DNA from 4 places in the Flavonifractor porci genome. Region 4 is predicted to be linked to each of the others. Evidence: riboswitches for the same ligand, from Rfam matches in the RefSeq annotation. Region 4 holds a riboswitch; each other region holds the start of a gene.
What was found. A riboswitch is a leader RNA that binds a small molecule or an ion and turns the genes downstream of it on or off. The one in region 4 is predicted to bind cobalamin.
Positions count from the first base shown of each region.

Region 1: another riboswitch for cobalamin. It lies ahead of cbiD (cobalt-precorrin-5B (C(1))-methyltransferase CbiD); the one in region 4 lies ahead of WHJ28_RS12700 (homing endonuclease associated repeat-containing protein).
Region 2: another riboswitch for cobalamin. It lies ahead of WHJ28_RS07425 (ABC transporter substrate-binding protein); the one in region 4 lies ahead of WHJ28_RS12700 (homing endonuclease associated repeat-containing protein).
Region 3: another riboswitch for cobalamin. It lies ahead of WHJ28_RS08120 (S-layer homology domain-containing protein); the one in region 4 lies ahead of WHJ28_RS12700 (homing endonuclease associated repeat-containing protein).

Region 1 is NZ_JBBHLB010000002.1:146,038-150,069, reverse strand. Features, by position in the region: gene cobM (precorrin-4 C(11)-methyltransferase) at 1-502, opposite strand, end outside; gene cbiD (cobalt-precorrin-5B (C(1))-methyltransferase CbiD) at 549-1,685, opposite strand; cobalamin riboswitch at 1,779-1,961, opposite strand; gene WHJ28_RS02945 (GNAT family N-acetyltransferase) at 2,010-2,462, opposite strand; gene WHJ28_RS02940 (cation-translocating P-type ATPase) at 2,465-4,032, opposite strand, start outside.
Region 2 is NZ_JBBHLB010000006.1:131,736-135,767, reverse strand. Features, by position in the region: gene WHJ28_RS07430 (FecCD family ABC transporter permease) at 1-981, opposite strand, end outside; gene WHJ28_RS07425 (ABC transporter substrate-binding protein) at 982-2,028, opposite strand; cobalamin riboswitch at 2,159-2,349, opposite strand; gene vanG (D-alanine--D-serine ligase VanG) at 2,676-3,713, shown strand; gene WHJ28_RS07415 (D-alanyl-D-alanine carboxypeptidase family protein) at 3,710-4,032, shown strand, end outside.
Region 3 is NZ_JBBHLB010000007.1:79,169-83,200, forward strand. Features, by position in the region: gene WHJ28_RS08120 (S-layer homology domain-containing protein) at 1-2,704, opposite strand, end outside; cobalamin riboswitch at 2,814-3,038, opposite strand; gene WHJ28_RS08125 (homing endonuclease associated repeat-containing protein) at 3,035-3,562, opposite strand.
Region 4 is NZ_JBBHLB010000015.1:60,556-64,587, forward strand. Features, by position in the region: gene WHJ28_RS12695 (DUF4118 domain-containing protein) at 1-545, opposite strand, end outside; cobalamin riboswitch at 1,891-2,114, shown strand; gene WHJ28_RS12700 (homing endonuclease associated repeat-containing protein) at 2,209-3,186, shown strand; gene WHJ28_RS12705 (ABC transporter substrate-binding protein) at 3,265-4,032, shown strand, end outside.

The DNA of each region.
Region 1 (4,032 bases), on a different contig from region 4:
GCAGGCCGGTGGACAGGAAGAGCACCATGGTGCAGCCGTGGGAGGCCATCTTGCGCAGCTGCTCTCCCTCGGGCACCGGAGTGCGGCCCGCCATGCGGGTGATGATAACCGACTGTGATACATCAGGCAGAGTATACTCCGCGCAGAGGGCTGCGGCGGCTCCGGAGAAGGAGGACACGCCGGGAGTCACATCGTAGGCAATGCCCAGTTTGTCCAGCTCATCCATCTGTTCCCGGTGAGCGCCGTACAGGGAGGGGTCGCCGGTATGGAGCCGGACGGTGGTGCCCCCCCTGGCCTCGGTCTGCCGTATCACCTCGATAACCTCTTCCAGGGTCATCTTGGCGCTGTCGTAGACCTGGCAGCCTTCCTTTTTATAATCCAGCAGAGCGGGGTTTACCAGGGAACCGGCGTAGATGATGACATCCGCCTCCCCCAGCAGCTTGGCTCCCCGCACGGTGATGAGATCGGCCCCGCCGGGGCCCGCGCCGATGAAATGTACCATAATCGAAACTCCTATCTGTATCGGCGGACGACCATAAAGGTCGCCCCTACGATTGATGTTGATGCAGGGCAAGCAGTTTATCAGCTCCCGCTGTCTGTCCCAGCAGTCCATACTGGTTGGAGAAGAACACCGCCTCAATGGCCAGGTCGGGCCCGGCCCGGTGGTGCAATACCTCCTCCAGGGCCTGGGCAATGGAGGCCATCACCGGCTCCAGCAGCCCGACCTCCTTCAGCAGCTCCACCCCCGCATCGGTAGTAGGGCAGGCAAAGAGGGCTTTCAGCAGCGCCGGGCTTCCGCCCGCCAGAGCGGCGTGGGCGGTGAGGGTCTCCCGCCGGCCGTCGGCCACCTTGGAGTGGGTGTTCATGCTTCCCGCCGCCACCTTGATCAGCTTGCCCAGGTGGCCCACCAGCAGGAAGGACCGGAAGCCCAGCCCGGCGGCGTAGTCGATGGCGTGGCCCAGGTAGTTGCTGCAGGTGCAGCGATGGGTCAGGTCCAACCTCAAAGTCTGTTCCGCAAAGGTATCCCCGTAGTTGCCGGGGGTGACCAGCAAATCGGTCACTCCGGCGACGCGGGCCATATCCTGCTCCAGATAGAGGGAGTCGATGAGGGCGGCCTCGCTCATGGGGCGGACGATGCCGCTGGTACCCAGGATGGAGATGCCCCCCTCAATGCCCAGCCGCGGGTTGAAGGTGCGCCCCGCCAGGGCCTCCCCCTCCGGCACTGAGATGGAGATGGCCAGCCCGCCGGCATAGCCGGCCCTGGCCATCTCCTCCTCCGCCTGCTGCCGGATCATCCGCCGGGGGGTGGAGTTGATAGCGGCCGCGCCTACCGGCTGGTCCAGTCCGGGCCGGGTCACCCGGCCCACGCCGGTACCGCCGTCGATGGTGACGCCCGGGGTGTTGGTCTTTTCCGCCCGGGCAAAGATCCGGGTGCCGTTTGTCACATCCGGGTCGTCCCCGCCGTCCTTCCGGACTGCGCAGCTGGCCCAGCCGGTTCCGGCGGCGTGCTCCAGCAGCTCGACCTCTACTGGAATCCCTGCCGGGGTCTCAATACGGACAGCGGGCAGACTCTGCCCGGTGAGCAGCAGCCGGACCGCCCCGGCTGTAGCGGCGGCGGCACAGGTACCGGTGGTATAGCCGCAGCGCAGCCTCTTGTTCCCCACCGGGATATACACTTCCAGCACCAAACCGCCTCCTCTGCGTCAAAAAAGCCCTCCCCATGTCGGGGAGGGCTTTTCAATCCAAAAAATGCCGCACCTCTCCACCTCAGAGCTACGCAATACGGTATCCCTGCAGCGGGTTTCCTGGCTTGCGCTTCCTCCTCCGGCGCACCTTCTCAGCCCCATCGGCCAATGGTCTCTGCGCCTTCGTCCACGCTTACAGTAGAGGTAAGACTGCGCCGGATTTCCACCGGCTTCCCCCTTGGCGGCACTGCCGCAACTGCGGATACGCTTCAATTCTCCGCTCATTATAGCAGGGCGCGAGGGAAAAGTAAAGGTAATTTCTTGTCAAACGGACTCACAAGGCGGCTGCCGCACCATAACGAAATTGGTCAATTTGATCCCATGGCGTTCTACCTGCTGCTCCCGCTCCACCTCCCAGCCCCGGCGTTCAAAAAAGGGCCGGGCAGTGAGGGAGGCGTGGGTCAGCCGGGCGCCGGGCAGGCTGTCGCACAGGGCGGTGGCGACTCCCCGGCCCTGGAGATCCTTATGGACATAGAGCCGGTCCAGATAGCCATCGCCGGTCAGGTCGGCAAAGCCGGCAATCCTCCCGTCCCACTCCGCCACCAGAGTGGTGTGGGCCTGAAAGGAGGCGTCCCAGGCCGCCAGATCCACCTGTCCGTCGGCCCAGGCATCCAGTTGCTCCGGCGTATAGTCCCGCCCGCATACCCCATGGACCGTCTGGTAGAAGAGCTCTGCCAGAATGGGGCAGTCTGACGGACGGTAGGACCGTATTGTCAGACTCATGTGCGGTCCCTCATGTGTCTGGCCTTATCCCACAGCAGGGCGCCGTACTGACATACCTTCAGCAGCACGTTCATCACCGGGTAGGACAGACCCAGGAACACCACCAGTACCAGGAAGGACTGAATGGTCAGCTGGCTCAGGCCGAAGCTGGCTCCGAACCAGATAATAGCCACCGCGGAGGAGGCAGACATGGCGATCATCAGCACCCGCCGCTTCCAATCGAAGGGCTTACACACCTGATAGAGCACCAGCAGGCCGATGACCACCAGCAGAATGGTGGACATGGTAGACAGCTCGGCGGTGGTAAAGCCGAAGGCCAGATAGAAAGCCTCCAGCCCCAGCACGATGAGCAGGTCGGTAAGGCCGCCGGGCAGAGCCGCCCGGAACACATTGGTCAAAAATTTTCCCTTCACCAGCGCGTGGTTAGGCTCCAGAGCCAGGAAGAGAGAGGGTACGCCGATGGTAACGGCACTGAGGAAGGAGATCTGCAGCGGTGTTACCGGGTAGGGGAAGGTGGCAAACAGAGAGATGATGGACAGGAAGAAGGAGAAGATATTTTTCACCAGATAGAGGGCGGCGGCCCGCTGGATGTTGTTGATGACCCGCCGCCCCTCGGCCACCACCTTGGGCATAGCGGCAAAGTCGGAGTTGAGAAGCACCAGCTGGGCGGCATGGCAGGCGGCTTCCGCTCCGGAGGCCATAGCAATGCCGCAATCGGCATCCTTCAGGGCCAGTACGTCGTTAACACCGTCGCCCGTCATGGCCACGGTGTGACCCGCCCGCTGGAGGGCCCGGACCAGCTTGCGCTTCTGGTCAGGGGTAACACGGCCGAACACGGTGTATTCCCGCACCGCCCGGTCCATATCGGCGTCACTCTGAAGGGTGGCGGCGTCCACATAGCGGTCCGCCCCCTGGATGCCCGCCTGACGGGCCACCTCAGCCACCGTCACCGGGTTATCGCCGGAAATGACCTTAACGGCCACCTTCTGCTCGGCAAAGAACTGGAAGGTCTTGGGTGCCGATTCCCGCACCCGGTTGGACAGCAGCACCAGAGCCATGGGGCACACCTGCCGGGGATCCAGCCCCTTCTGGTCGGGCATCCCCTGGTATTCGGCGGCCAGCAGAACCCGGTAGCCCTTGGCAGACCAGGGGTCCACCTGCTCTTTCAGATCCCCGTACCGGGGTCCCATGATAAACTCGGGGGCGCCCACCAGATAGGCGCCGTGGCCGGGAAAGACGGCGGCGCTCCATTTGGTAGCGGATGTAAAGGGAATGATTTTTTCTGCGCGCCAGGCAGACGTGCCGTGGAACTTCTTCTGCATGGCCCGGGCGGTATCGTTATCCGCCTCGGAAACCTGATAGAATGCGTTGAGGATCTCGGTGACCTCGGTCTCGGCATACTTCTCCGGGTCCAGGTACACCACCTCGCCCACCTCCATCCGGGGTTCGGTGATGGTGCCCGTTTTGTCCACGCACAGCACGTCCACCCGTGCCAGCGTCTCGATGCAGTTCATATCCTGGGCCAGCACCTTGCCCTGGGCCAGCCGGATCATACTTACTGCCA
Region 2 (4,032 bases), on a different contig from region 4:
TTCGTTGCCCGGCAGCACCACCCGGCAGAGCACGTCGGCCCAGACCAGGAAAAGGGCGCCGGACAGGGCGCACAGGGGAATGAGCTTTTTGTGATCCGTGCCGAAGAGCATCCGCACCACATGGGGGATGATCAGGCCCACAAAGCCGATCAGCCCGGCTTTGTATACCGCAAAGCCCACCAGCAGGGCGCTCACCAGCAGATAGAGCAGCCGCCTGCCATGGAGGTTGGTGCCCAGGGTAATGGCCGATTCGTCACCCAGCAGCATCAGGTTCAGGCTGCGGTACTGACTCCAGAAGAAGAGGGTGCCCGCCAGCGACACCGGGAGAATGACGGCGTTGCCGGCCCAGTCCGCGCCGGCCAGACTGCCCATGGACCACTGCACCACGGCGGCGGCCGCGTGGTCATTGTTGAGGATATAGATGAACAGGTTGGAAAAACCGGCGCATACGGCGCTCATGGCGGCGCCGGCCAGCAGCAGCTTGACCGCGTTGACCTGTCCGCCCAGATTGGCCAGCGCCATGACCGCCAAAGATACGGCAAAGGCCCCGGCGCAGCCCAGCAGCCCCATGGCGCTGCCGCCCAAAAAGGCCCCGGCGCCCAGCAGCATGGCCAGGGTGGCGCCCAGATAGGCGCCGGAGGATACCCCCAGCACATAGGGATCGGCCAGCGGGTTTTTGACAATGGCCTGCATTACCGCGCCGCACACAGCCAGGCCCATTCCCACGCCCACGGCCAGGATCAGCCGGGGCAGGCGGATGAACCACACCACGTCATGGACGCCGCCGCTGCCCCACCGGGCGGGGTCGCCCAGGCCAAAGAGCTCATGCAGCAGCACCCGGTAGACGTCTCCCGGGGGGATGGACATGGTGCCCAGGCTGACGGCTGCCAGCAGGGACGCCAGCAGGACCGCCAGCAGGACGGCGCACACCGCCAGATAGGTCCAGGGATGCCGGGCCAGAACATTCCGCCGGGGCTCCATTTACAGCTCCAGACCGGGATACATCCCCTGGGCCAGGGTGTTGAGCCCGTCAATGGTGCGGGGGCCGCTGGCGTACATATCGCCCAGCATGATGAGGTGAACGCGGCCCTTTTGAACGGCGGAAAGGCTGGCGAAGGCGGGATCGTCCTGAATGGCGGCCAGCTGGGCGGCCTTGACCGTCTCGGGGTCGTCTCCGTCATAGGCCATGTAGACCACAAAGATCACGTCCGGGTCACAGGTCACCAGATCCTCCTTGCCCATGTCGCTGCCCTGGGGCTTGGCCAGCTGTCCGCCCAGCGCGCGCACCATATCGCCGGCCAGTGTGTCCGCGCCGTAATTGGTGATGCTGCCGCCGGCAGGCTCCACCACCGCCACCCGAAGGGGCTGCTGTCCCGGCACGGCGGCCAGGGTGGCTTCCACCTGCCCCTTCATTTCATCCACCAGGGCTGCGGCCCGATCCTCCGCCCCGAAGATCCTGCCGATGTTCAGAATATCCTCGTACTCATGCTCCAGGGTGCGGGTGCCGCCGGGCACGGTGTTGGAGTTCATGTAGGTGGCCACGCCCTTTTCGTTCCAGCTGTGTACGTCGCCCAGTTTTTTGTCCCCAAAGTAGGAACCCCAGGAGAAGATCATATCGGGTTCCAGCAGGGTGACGGTCTCCAGATCGGGGGCGAAAACGGAAGCGTCGTACTTCATGTTGGCAAAACCGGCCTGCCACTCCTCCTTGACCTCATTGTCCAGTCCGTAGGAGGCCAGCACATGATCCTCCAGGCCCAGGGCGATCATGGTCTCGATACAGCCCTGATAGACGCACAGCACCCGTTCCGGCGGGGCCTCATAGGTGTAGGTGACCGGCTGGCCGGCGTAGTCATAGTTGGTGATGGTGACCGGGTAGTGGGCGTCCGCCGATGGCGTTTCCGCGGTTTGGACGGGACTTGTGCCGGCGGGGGGCGGGGAGCTGGCCGGCGTGCCCCCGGAACAGCCGGCCAGAGACAGGACCAAAGCCGAGGCGACAAGCAGGGACGCGGCGGTGCGGATTCCATTCATAGAACATTCCTCCTGATGTGATGATATATGCGCCAGCCGCAAAAAAGAGAAAAAGTCCGCTTTCCAGAGAAAGCGGACTTCCAGATCTGACCGGGGCTGCAGCACTGGACAGGGCTCTTTCTGCGGAAGATGCCTATCCCCTATCCAAGCAGGTTTCCTGGCTTACGGATCAACACGCACCGCGCCTTCTCGTCCCCCGTTTGGGCGGGATAATGGCTGCTGCGGTTTGTTCCCCGTTTACAGTGACCGGATCGCTCGGGACTTTCACCCGATTCCCTTTTCACCCAGCCGAAGCTGGACACTTGGAAGGTAGTATAGATTGTGGCCCTATTCTAATGGATGTCGTGCTTTTTGTCAAGAAAATGCACTTTTTTCCTGAAATGCCGCAGCTTTCAAACTGCTCAGGATCTTTGCCTGGATGAACCGCAAGGAGGATGACGACTGGCCTTTGCCCTGCCTGAGGGCGTTCGGACGCTGCCGGGGCTCTGGGCGGGAGGTGAGATGAGAGCCTTGTTGTAAGAAAATAGAAAGAAATGTTTGGAAACTTGTAGGGTGCGGGAAAGAAAAAGCAAAAACATCAAACGCCTTGCTTTGGTACCATATCGGTATCAAAGCAAGGCGTTTTTGCCTGTTGGGAGGAATCTACAATGAAAACCATTCTGGTACTTTTCGGCGGCTGCTCCACGGAGTATGCCGTTTCTCTGCAATCGGCCCATGCCGTGGTGAGCCATATGGACCGGGAGGCCTATACGCCCCTGCTGGTGGGCATCACCCGCTGGGGACAGTGGCTGTACTATACCGGCCCTCTGGACCGGATGGAGGCTGATACCTGGCAGCAGGAAAGCTGTACCCCCTGCACCCTCTCCCTGGACCGGGGGCGGGGGGAGCTTCTGCTGCTGGACGGTACCGGAACGCGGCTTCATTTTGACGGGGCCTTCCCGGTGCTCCACGGGAAAAATGGGGAGGACGGCACCCTCCAGGGCCTGCTGGAATTGGCGGGGGTGCCGGTGATCGGCTGCGGTACCCTGGCCAGCGCCCTGTGCATGGACAAGGACCGGGCCCATAAGCTGGCCGCCCTGGCGGGGGTGAAGGTTCCCCGGGGGACGGTGGTGGACCGAAACTGGCGGGAGGCCGACCTCCAGAGGGTGGCCCGGGACCTGGGCTATCCCCTGTTCGTCAAGCCGGTGCGGGCCGGTTCCTCCTTCGGCATCACCCGGGTGACCGGGCCGGAGGCCCTGGTGGAGGCGGTAAAGGAGGCACTGAAGCACGACCGGGAGGCCCTACTGGAGGAGGCGGTGCCCGGCTTTGAGGTGGGGTGCGCCGTGCTGGGCAACGAGGAACTGACGGTGGGGCTGGTGGATGAGATCCAGCTGTCCCAGGGCTTCTTTGACTACGAGGAGAAGTACACCCTCAAGACCTCCGCCATCCACTGTCCCGCCCGCATCCGGCCGGAGCAGGCGGCGGCCATCCAGGAGGCGGCCCGGATCATTTATCAGGCCCTGGACTGTCGGGTGTTTGCCCGGGTGGACCTGTTCCTCACCCCGGAGGGGGAGATCTACTTCAACGAGGTCAACACCATCCCCGGCTTTACCGCCCACAGCCGCTACCCCAATATGATGAAGGGGATCGGCCTGAACTTTCCCGCCCTGGTGAGCCGCCTCATTGCCCTGGGGCTGGAGCCGTGAGGGGGGAGGGGACGGTCCGGGACCTGACCTCCACCGGACCGCTGATTTTGGTCAACGCCGCCCATCCCCTGCGGGCCCCGGCCAATCCGGAGTTGGCGGAGCTGGAGGGCGGGGTGCAGCTGGAACGCCGGGCGGCGGCGGCCCTGAGGGCCTGCCTCCGGGCGGTAGGGGGGACGTCGGGTATCCTCCCCGTGTCCGGCTGGCGCAGCCGGGCGGAGCAGCAGGCCATCTGGGACAACACCCTGGCCAAAGAGGGGCTGGCTTTTACCCAAAGCTATGTGGCCATGCCCGGTTGCAGTGAGCACCAGACCGGTCTGGC
Region 3 (4,032 bases), on a different contig from region 4:
ACAGATGCGTTACCGCCTTGTCTACGGCAGTTTTGACCGCATCGTTGCTGTAATAAGGAGCAAGGGCCTGCAGCGCCATGCCGGTAATATCCACATCAAAGGCGGGACCGCTCAATCCAAAGCCGCCTTCCGGCGCCTGATAGTTCCCAAGCAGTTTTTCAATCATCTGCTGACGGGTCATGGAAACAGATTCCGGCTGCTGGAAGCTGTCGTGGGCGTTGGTGGCCAGCAGCGCATAGATCAGCTCATTGCAGCCCTGCATATCACCCAACGCCGCGCCATTCCAATACTTTCCCTTATTCCAGCTGTAATCCAGAAGATTCACGCCGTCCACATCAGTGGGATCTTTCCCGATGGCCGTCAAAGCAAGGGCCAGCCGCTGGGTCTCGGTCACCTTGTTATCCCAGGGACGGGAGGCGGTATCCTTTTGCTTCTGAACCGCCTGATAGGCAGAGGCATAGTAGGTTTCATAAAAATCAACGGGAACCTCTATACCGGCCCGGGCCAGGCCCAGAATCCCCCACTCATCCAGGAAAGCAGGTGTTTTCTCCGTCAGGCCGTTCAGCTCATAGGCAGCTGTTTTTTTCAAGGCGGCAGACACCTGTTCCTCCACAGGCAAAGCAGGTCCCTGATCGCCGGCCTCCACTGTAATGGTAAGAGTAATGGTCTGTTCGCCATTTGTTGTATCCTTGGCAGTGCCTTTGAGTACCACGGTTCCCTGGGAAATTCCCTTGATGAGCCACTGATCGTTGGACACAGTGCCTTCTTCCAGGGAATACTCCTCATCGGTAGGCATCAAGACCGGATAACTGCGATAGGCCAATGCTTCACCATCGCCGCTGATCTTCTCCCAATTTATATAGCTTTCACTGACGTGAAGGCCGCCGGGATATCGCTCCGGCCATGCGTTGTCGTTTTTTCCAGTAAAAATCAGTCCGGCATCAATACTCTGGCCAACCTTAACTGTTAGTTCCGTCTTGGCTGCGGTTACCTCTTTCAGTGGATTGAGGTAACTCAACGTCACTTTCTTCGTATTGGAAAACTGTTGTTCCAGTTTGGGGTCAGCCGTTGTTACAGTGATATTTGCACTGCCCGCCTTCATGGGAATAAGACTCTGTACCAGCGAACCCTGAAATTCTATGACAGAATTGTTATCAGAAACTGTCACATAGCTGCCGGCGTAGGTAGCGTCCTCCGGCGTGATATCCGCAATGTGATGCTCACTGCCTACCCACTCCTCGCCATCCTTCAGGTGCCGCAGGGGATTGAAGCTGGCCTCGCCCGGGGTGCCGTTCTGGCCGATGGAATTGGGATTGCGGCGATGGATGGTGTACTCACCTTCAAACGTGCACTCAATACCATCGATAGCTGTATAACCGGCTTCCACAGTAACAGACGCTGAAACGCCGTTAAGTTCCGCCGTCAGGTTGGCCGTTCCCTCCTGCTTGATATTGACCCATCCTTGGGAATCCACATTGATCACATGGGGCGCACTGCTTTCCCAGGCAAAAAGGGCGTTATTGGCTTCCCGCTCTTCGCCGCTCACCACCACATATGGTACCATGCTGAACGTACCGCTGCCGGGCGTTTTATAGTTCTTCCCGGTATAGTCTTGTCCGTCGATCTTCAGCTTCAGCTGAAATTCCGGGACCACGGCTTTGAGCCGGAAGGACTGCGTATTCTCACCGCAGGTGGCTGTAACTGTGACTGTGCCGGATTTGCGGGCCCATACCCGGCCCTGGCCATAAACAATAATGGGGGCGTTATCCTGATCGGAGGCAACATCCCACTCCACGTCGCCCTCATACCCCTGGAGCTCCAGCGTGGCCACATCGCCGTCCGGCAGGCCAAACACGCCAATGGTCAACATTTGGTCTGCACTGTTAATGGTTGTTGTTTCTTCTGTGATGAGGTCCGTCATCACAACAGGATAAAATGTGGACTCTACATAGTCCTGTTGCTCTCCCAGCCAGGGAAGCCCCACCGCACTCTGGTGCCACTCCATGCCGCCGGAACGATGCTCATTGAGCAGTTCTCGAAACGCCTCGGATTTCTGATCAGAAACCGTCCTGCTGTCTGTCACCGCGGTCCCGTCATTATCCGCCACAGCTTCGCCATCGGGCCAATAGCTGTTGAAGATCTGTCCTCCCCTGCCTGTATTCACCAAGCCGCCCCAGGAATACCCACCAGGTGTCCTGGAGACATAGCAGTTTACAATAGCGGAATCCGGCAGCATCTCATACACCAAACCGCCGTAGCTGCTCTCCGCCCAGGAATAGCAGTTGATCAGTTTTCCTGATAGCTTACTGACCAGCGGGACGTTGGCGATCGTACCCTTCACACCCAGATTCTGAACGACACCATTGGGTCCCAATGTATCAATCAACGGATTCGGATATTGGTCGGCAGCGGCAAAGGTCACCGTATAACCGTTGCCGTCCAACACGCCGTCAAAGGTCTTGGCAAACATGGAATAGCAGCCCACATAGTCCTCAATATCATTTGCCAGCCTGTAGTAGCCGCTGCCACCTTGCTCCGACAGTGCCGCCAGTTCTTCCGCCGTGGAAATCATCTGCCACTCCTGACCTTCGGGCGGCTCTGTTACCGCCTGAGGCAGCTCACCTCCTGCTGCCAGCGTTTCCAGTGGCAGCAGACCCAGCGCCAGCACCAGGACCAACAGCAAACTCAACACTCGTTTTTTCATGGTTATCCCATCTCTCCTTTCGACTGCTGCTCTGCCGGAGCATAAAAAATGCCGCGGCAGATCCCATTGATCGCCACAGCCGTGTTCCCATGGTCGAGCCGTGTCCTCACAGCCCTTTGCATCTCTTGTAGGTCTTCTGACTTACGCTTCCGGAGAAATGCTCCACAACGCCGGATCTGCCTTCCCGGGTCTCCCCAGTGACTGACTTTCGCCAACGATCCGGCACCTCAGCGCTTACAGCGGCGGTACCCGTTCGGGACTTGCACCCGATTCCCTTGTTCATCCCTCCCTCTGCTTCCGCCGAGACAGGGCCACAACAAATGCTCCTATTTACTTGTTGCAGACTATCCCCCTTTCCTTCTGCCACGTTTGAAAAGACTCCGCAGCAGCAATTACATTCTCCCAAGAGCAAAATCGCTCACAAAGGACTTTGGCTTGCGATACATCCCGCTTGCGCGGCGGGTATCCAAGGCGTTCTCTGCGGACGGTCACGTCCCTCAAAGCGCCGCAGATTCCCGGTTCCTCCCGCAGCATCCGCTCCCAATCCGGCATGGTCAGGTCGGGGGTGGGCAGCCGTCTCATGCCGGCTGCCCGCAGAGCTGCCGGCCAGGTACCGAACCGGGCCTTCAGATAGATGCGGTACAGGGAAAAGACCTCACTTTGCGTGGGAGCACGCCCGATACGAGCGGCGGAAGCGCGCAAAACATCCAGCAACGCCTCATCAGAATAGCTGGCATAGACCGCCCTGCCGAGGCCGCTGGATAACGAAAGGGACGGATGAGGAACCCCTCGCTTCTCTCCTTGCGTGCCGTAATCTGCGTGCTCCGCCGCGTCCCGCTGCGCCAGCTTCTGTATCATATCCCGATACCGCTCCGCCTCTTGCGGCGTTAGTTTGGCCGGACGCGCCTGTCTTCGTTTACTGACGGTCTTCACCCCCTCAATCTTTGGGATCCATCGCCTTAATATAAAAAGCCGGCAGACAATGGCGTGTCTGCCGGCAAAAAGCAGATATCCATTGCCGATCCCTGCAAATTGGGTTTTTGCACATCAAAAATGTGCAAAAACCCAGGCCGTGCCTAGATATGGGCACAGCTGCAAAAATCGGCAATGGATACCACCTTGATCAATTACCATGGAGCAGGCTGACGAACCTGGCTTATGGCCGAAGCCAAATACAGTAGAGGTAAGACTGCGCCGGACTCGCACCGGCTTGTCAGTTGGCATATGTCAAGCATATGACCCGCTCGCAATGTGCATTGTAACCGATTTTTACAGGTCTGTCAAGAATGTATCGGCAGTCAGCGCTATTTCTTGGGCATTCTGCCCCA
Region 4 (4,032 bases):
GCAATATCCACCAGCTCAACCTGATTGGCCCGGTCAAACACATGATCTGGAATCCGCTCATTTACCGCAATCCCCGTAATAGAAGATATCAAGTCGTTCAATGATTCCAGATGCTGTACATTGACCGTGGTATAGACATTGATCCCGGCCTGGAGCAATTCCTCCACATCTTGATAGCGTTTTGTGTGCCGGCATCCCTGGGCATTGTTATGTGCCAATTCATCCACAAGGATGAGCTGTGGTTTCCGCTGCAAGGCCTGATCCAGGTCAAACTCCTTCAGTTTGATCCCTCGATAATCAATCTCCTGACAGGGCAAAACCTCCAGCCCCTCCAACAGCGCTAATGTTTCGGGCCTTGCGTGTCGCTCCACATAGCCCACTACAACATCGATACCCTCTTTTTTCGCCTGGTGAGCCGCCTCCAGCATGGCGTATGTCTTTCCCACACCTGCTGCATATCCAAAAAATATCTTTAATCGCCCTGGAGAATCTCTGCGCTCTGTGTTATATGGAGCATATTCCAGGTCCCTTTCTGTCTGATCCATATACATTCTCCTTTTACCATTTTCTTGGGATAATCTTGTTTTTATCGTATCATGCGTGGTACTATGAAACTATAAACAAAGTGTCTGCCAGATTAAGATGGAATAAAGATCATATTTCAGGCATAAAAAGCCGGACACCAGCATTACCTGGCGTCCGGTTCAACGGGCCATCCACACGCCTACAGGCGGAGCAAAGTCAACGACACTGTCTTTGGACTGGAATTCTCATTCATCCTCCTTTTCATTGAAAGGCATACTCCCAAAACAGCCTGATCAACAGGCTTGATGGGGTAATCACAATGCCCGCGAAATAAAAAGTGCATGAGCCTTATTTCTCTAGTTTTAGGGTGGCATTAAGCAATGGTCCATTTTTCCAACACAACTTATGCAGCCTCTTTATCTGTGCCCTGCGTCGCCCTGGGCAGCGATACGCAAGGCACAGATCAGGAGCAAAACCTGTTTTCGTGCGTCATACACGAGGATGAAAATTAGAATCTGATGTGCAGAAAACCGCAGTATTAAGCGAAAAATCAGCCAAAAAAGCAAAGAAATGGCCGGATATTGGGCTGGCTCAGCACCAGGACGCAGAAGTTCAGCAAGCGACTGATTTCACTTCCCTTTTCCTGCTTTTCAGTACGTCTTTGGACGCTGTTTTACAGAAAATTGGATGGTTTTGGCGCTATGAGTGTTCCAGAAATGTGTTCCGTTTTCTTCTGTAAGGAGCACACAAGGAACAAAATCGTAAGCGAAGACAAAAGCCTAATGAAGCAGGAGATCGTTCCGCAAGGAGCGTATCTCCTGCTTTTTTGTGCTGTGTGGCGTGTGGAGCAGATATCCACACGGAACGCCTTCCCATCACGCTTTGTAGAACGGCAGCGCCTTGCCGGAAATGAGACCTTTCCTCAGGCCGTTCCCCGTTTTGCTGACAACCACACCAAAATGCAGTCTGTCCAGACGCACACATTCTTTCTTCAGCTCCAGGAACTTTAAGATACGAAAGGTGTTATAAACCAACATCAGCGGGACAGGCAGCCTGCCGGACTTCCAACGGCAGAGGGTGCACGGAGTTTTCTGCAAGCTTTTGGCAGTTCACATAGAATCATGCTTGCAATGTACCGTGCAATGCAGTATAATAAATTCTAACAATTAAAATATTGCAGATACGATGAGAAACTTGTTGGAAACAGGTGCTCTTTGTCATAAGCCGGTGGGAATCCGGCGCGGAGGCCGTATTCGTCATGAGACGTCAGCCGGCAGTGATCGTACATCAAGTGGCACCTTTTGGGGAATCGTAGGCTGTTTTGTAAAAGTGCGGTCTTTCCAAAATGGAAAGACCGCACTTTTTATTTTCAATCAAGCTTTTTGTGGCCTTTCAGAAGATGGAGGCTGAACAAGGGAATCGGGTGAGAATCCCGGACGGTAACCGCCGCTGTATGCGTGATGTCCGCTGCTCGTCAACGAAAGTTCGCCATTGGGGACGTACCCTGAGAAGGCAGAGCAGACCGGCGAAGGCAGGAAGATCCTGTCCCAAGCGCAAGTCAGAAGACCTACAAAAAGAGGATACGCCGCGTGCGGGACGCCGCACCCGGTGGCTGCACACACAGAAAAGCGGCTGTGGATTCTAACGATCCACAGCCGCTTTTGCGGAAAAGAGGGAAGATATATGGAGATGAACCGTTCCCGCGACCAGCTGGCAGACCAGAAATCCATGGTAATCGACCTGATTCGGGCCGGATGCTCCTCTCAGGAAGAATCTGAAGCGCAGTACGCCTGTTATTCTATAAATACCCCCCAGGGAAAAGCGCTCTGCGCCGCCTTCTCTGATGATGCGCTGTTGGAGCTGCTGCGGGAAACTGCAAAGGATCTGGGGCACTCACCCGCCCAAGGTGAGGTCCACTGGCTCTTGCGGGAATATCTGCGCAGCCGTTTTCATAACTGGCCGGGCGCGCTGCGGGCAGCGGGCCTGAACCGCGCAGCTGGACGGGGCGGTCTATCTTTTGCCCGGGTGGAGCAAAAGGAGTCCGAAATCCAGGCACTGCTGGCTCAAGTACGAGAAGCCGCAAAGGCGCTGGGACGAATCCCCCATCCATCAGACTTGCCCGAGATCGGTCAGCAGTTAAAAAAGCAATATCAGACCTGGGGTCAGGTGCTGACCGCCGCCGGAGCGGAAGAAGCTGCCGCCGCCGGTCTGCGGAAATTTGACAGTCTGGAAGAAGCGGACAAACAGCGGCTGGCCCAGCTTCTGGTCCTGGCTCAACAACTCAACCGGGCGCCTCTGCGCAGCGAAGTACAAGACGAACTGCGAACAGCGCTTATACAGCGCTTTGGTTCCTGGCGAAATACCCTCTACCAGATCGACCTGGAACCAGTACGGCGGATCACCCCCTTTGTCAACACCCCGCTCCACAGGGGAGAGAGCCGCTCCAGGGCCACCCACCGCGGGGATCTCTATGATTGCCACTACCGGATCCTGCATCTGGATCAAAAGACGGCTGCGGACCTGGCTTTTATCCGGGCCATGGCAGAAAAGCTGGGGCGTCCTCCCCGTCGCCGGGAAGTACCACCGGAGGTCCGCAGGCGATTACAGGAGTCCTGCGGTTCCTGGTCCAACGCCCTATTCCAGTTGGGACTTCAGGCGTGAAGCCTTTACATTGGGAATATCGCGCAGGTATGCTGTGCGTTTCCATCAATCTGACAGCAGAAGAAAGGGAGAACCATGATGAAGAACAAGCGACTCTTATCCGCACTGTTGGGCGCTGTGCTGGCGCTGTCCCTGGCCGCCTGCGGCGGAACTCCTGCGCCTGTTGGCTCAGAGGCGCCTGCCACCGGGGTGGATCAGACTCGAGAAATCGTTTTTGCCGCCTCCAGGGATCAGTGTCCCGGCGAGCAGGACGCCTACTACGCCTCCATGTCCCTGGGGGTGTGGGAACCCCTGATCACCAAGGACGAGCACGGCAAGCCCGCACCTGCTCTGGCCACCGAATGGGAGCACAATGAGGACTCCACCGTATGGACCTTCCACCTGCGGCAGGGCGTGACCTTCTCCAATGGTACCCCCTTCAACGCCGACATCGTGCTGGCCAATTTCGACCGCATGAAGAAGGGCCCCTTTGAATCCTCCTTCTACGGCATGAACATCGACACCATCTACCCTGGCCTGCTGTCTTATGAGAAGACCGACGACTATACCGTGGTACTCACCCTTTCCGAAGGTCAGCCCCTGCTGGACTATACCATGGTCAACTACGGCTCGGCCATCTTTGAACCTGCCTGCTTTGCCCAGGACGGCACCTTTAACGGCTTTCCCATCGGCACCGGTCCCTATGTGGTGACGGAAAACGTGCTGGGCCAGTATTGTATCATTGAGCGCAGCGACAATTACTGGGGCACCCCCGGCATTGCTCAGACCTTCCGCTTTAAAGTCATCCCTGATGCGGAGACCCGCTATACCGCTCTGCGGGCCGGCGAGGTCCAGGGCCTGTGCGAC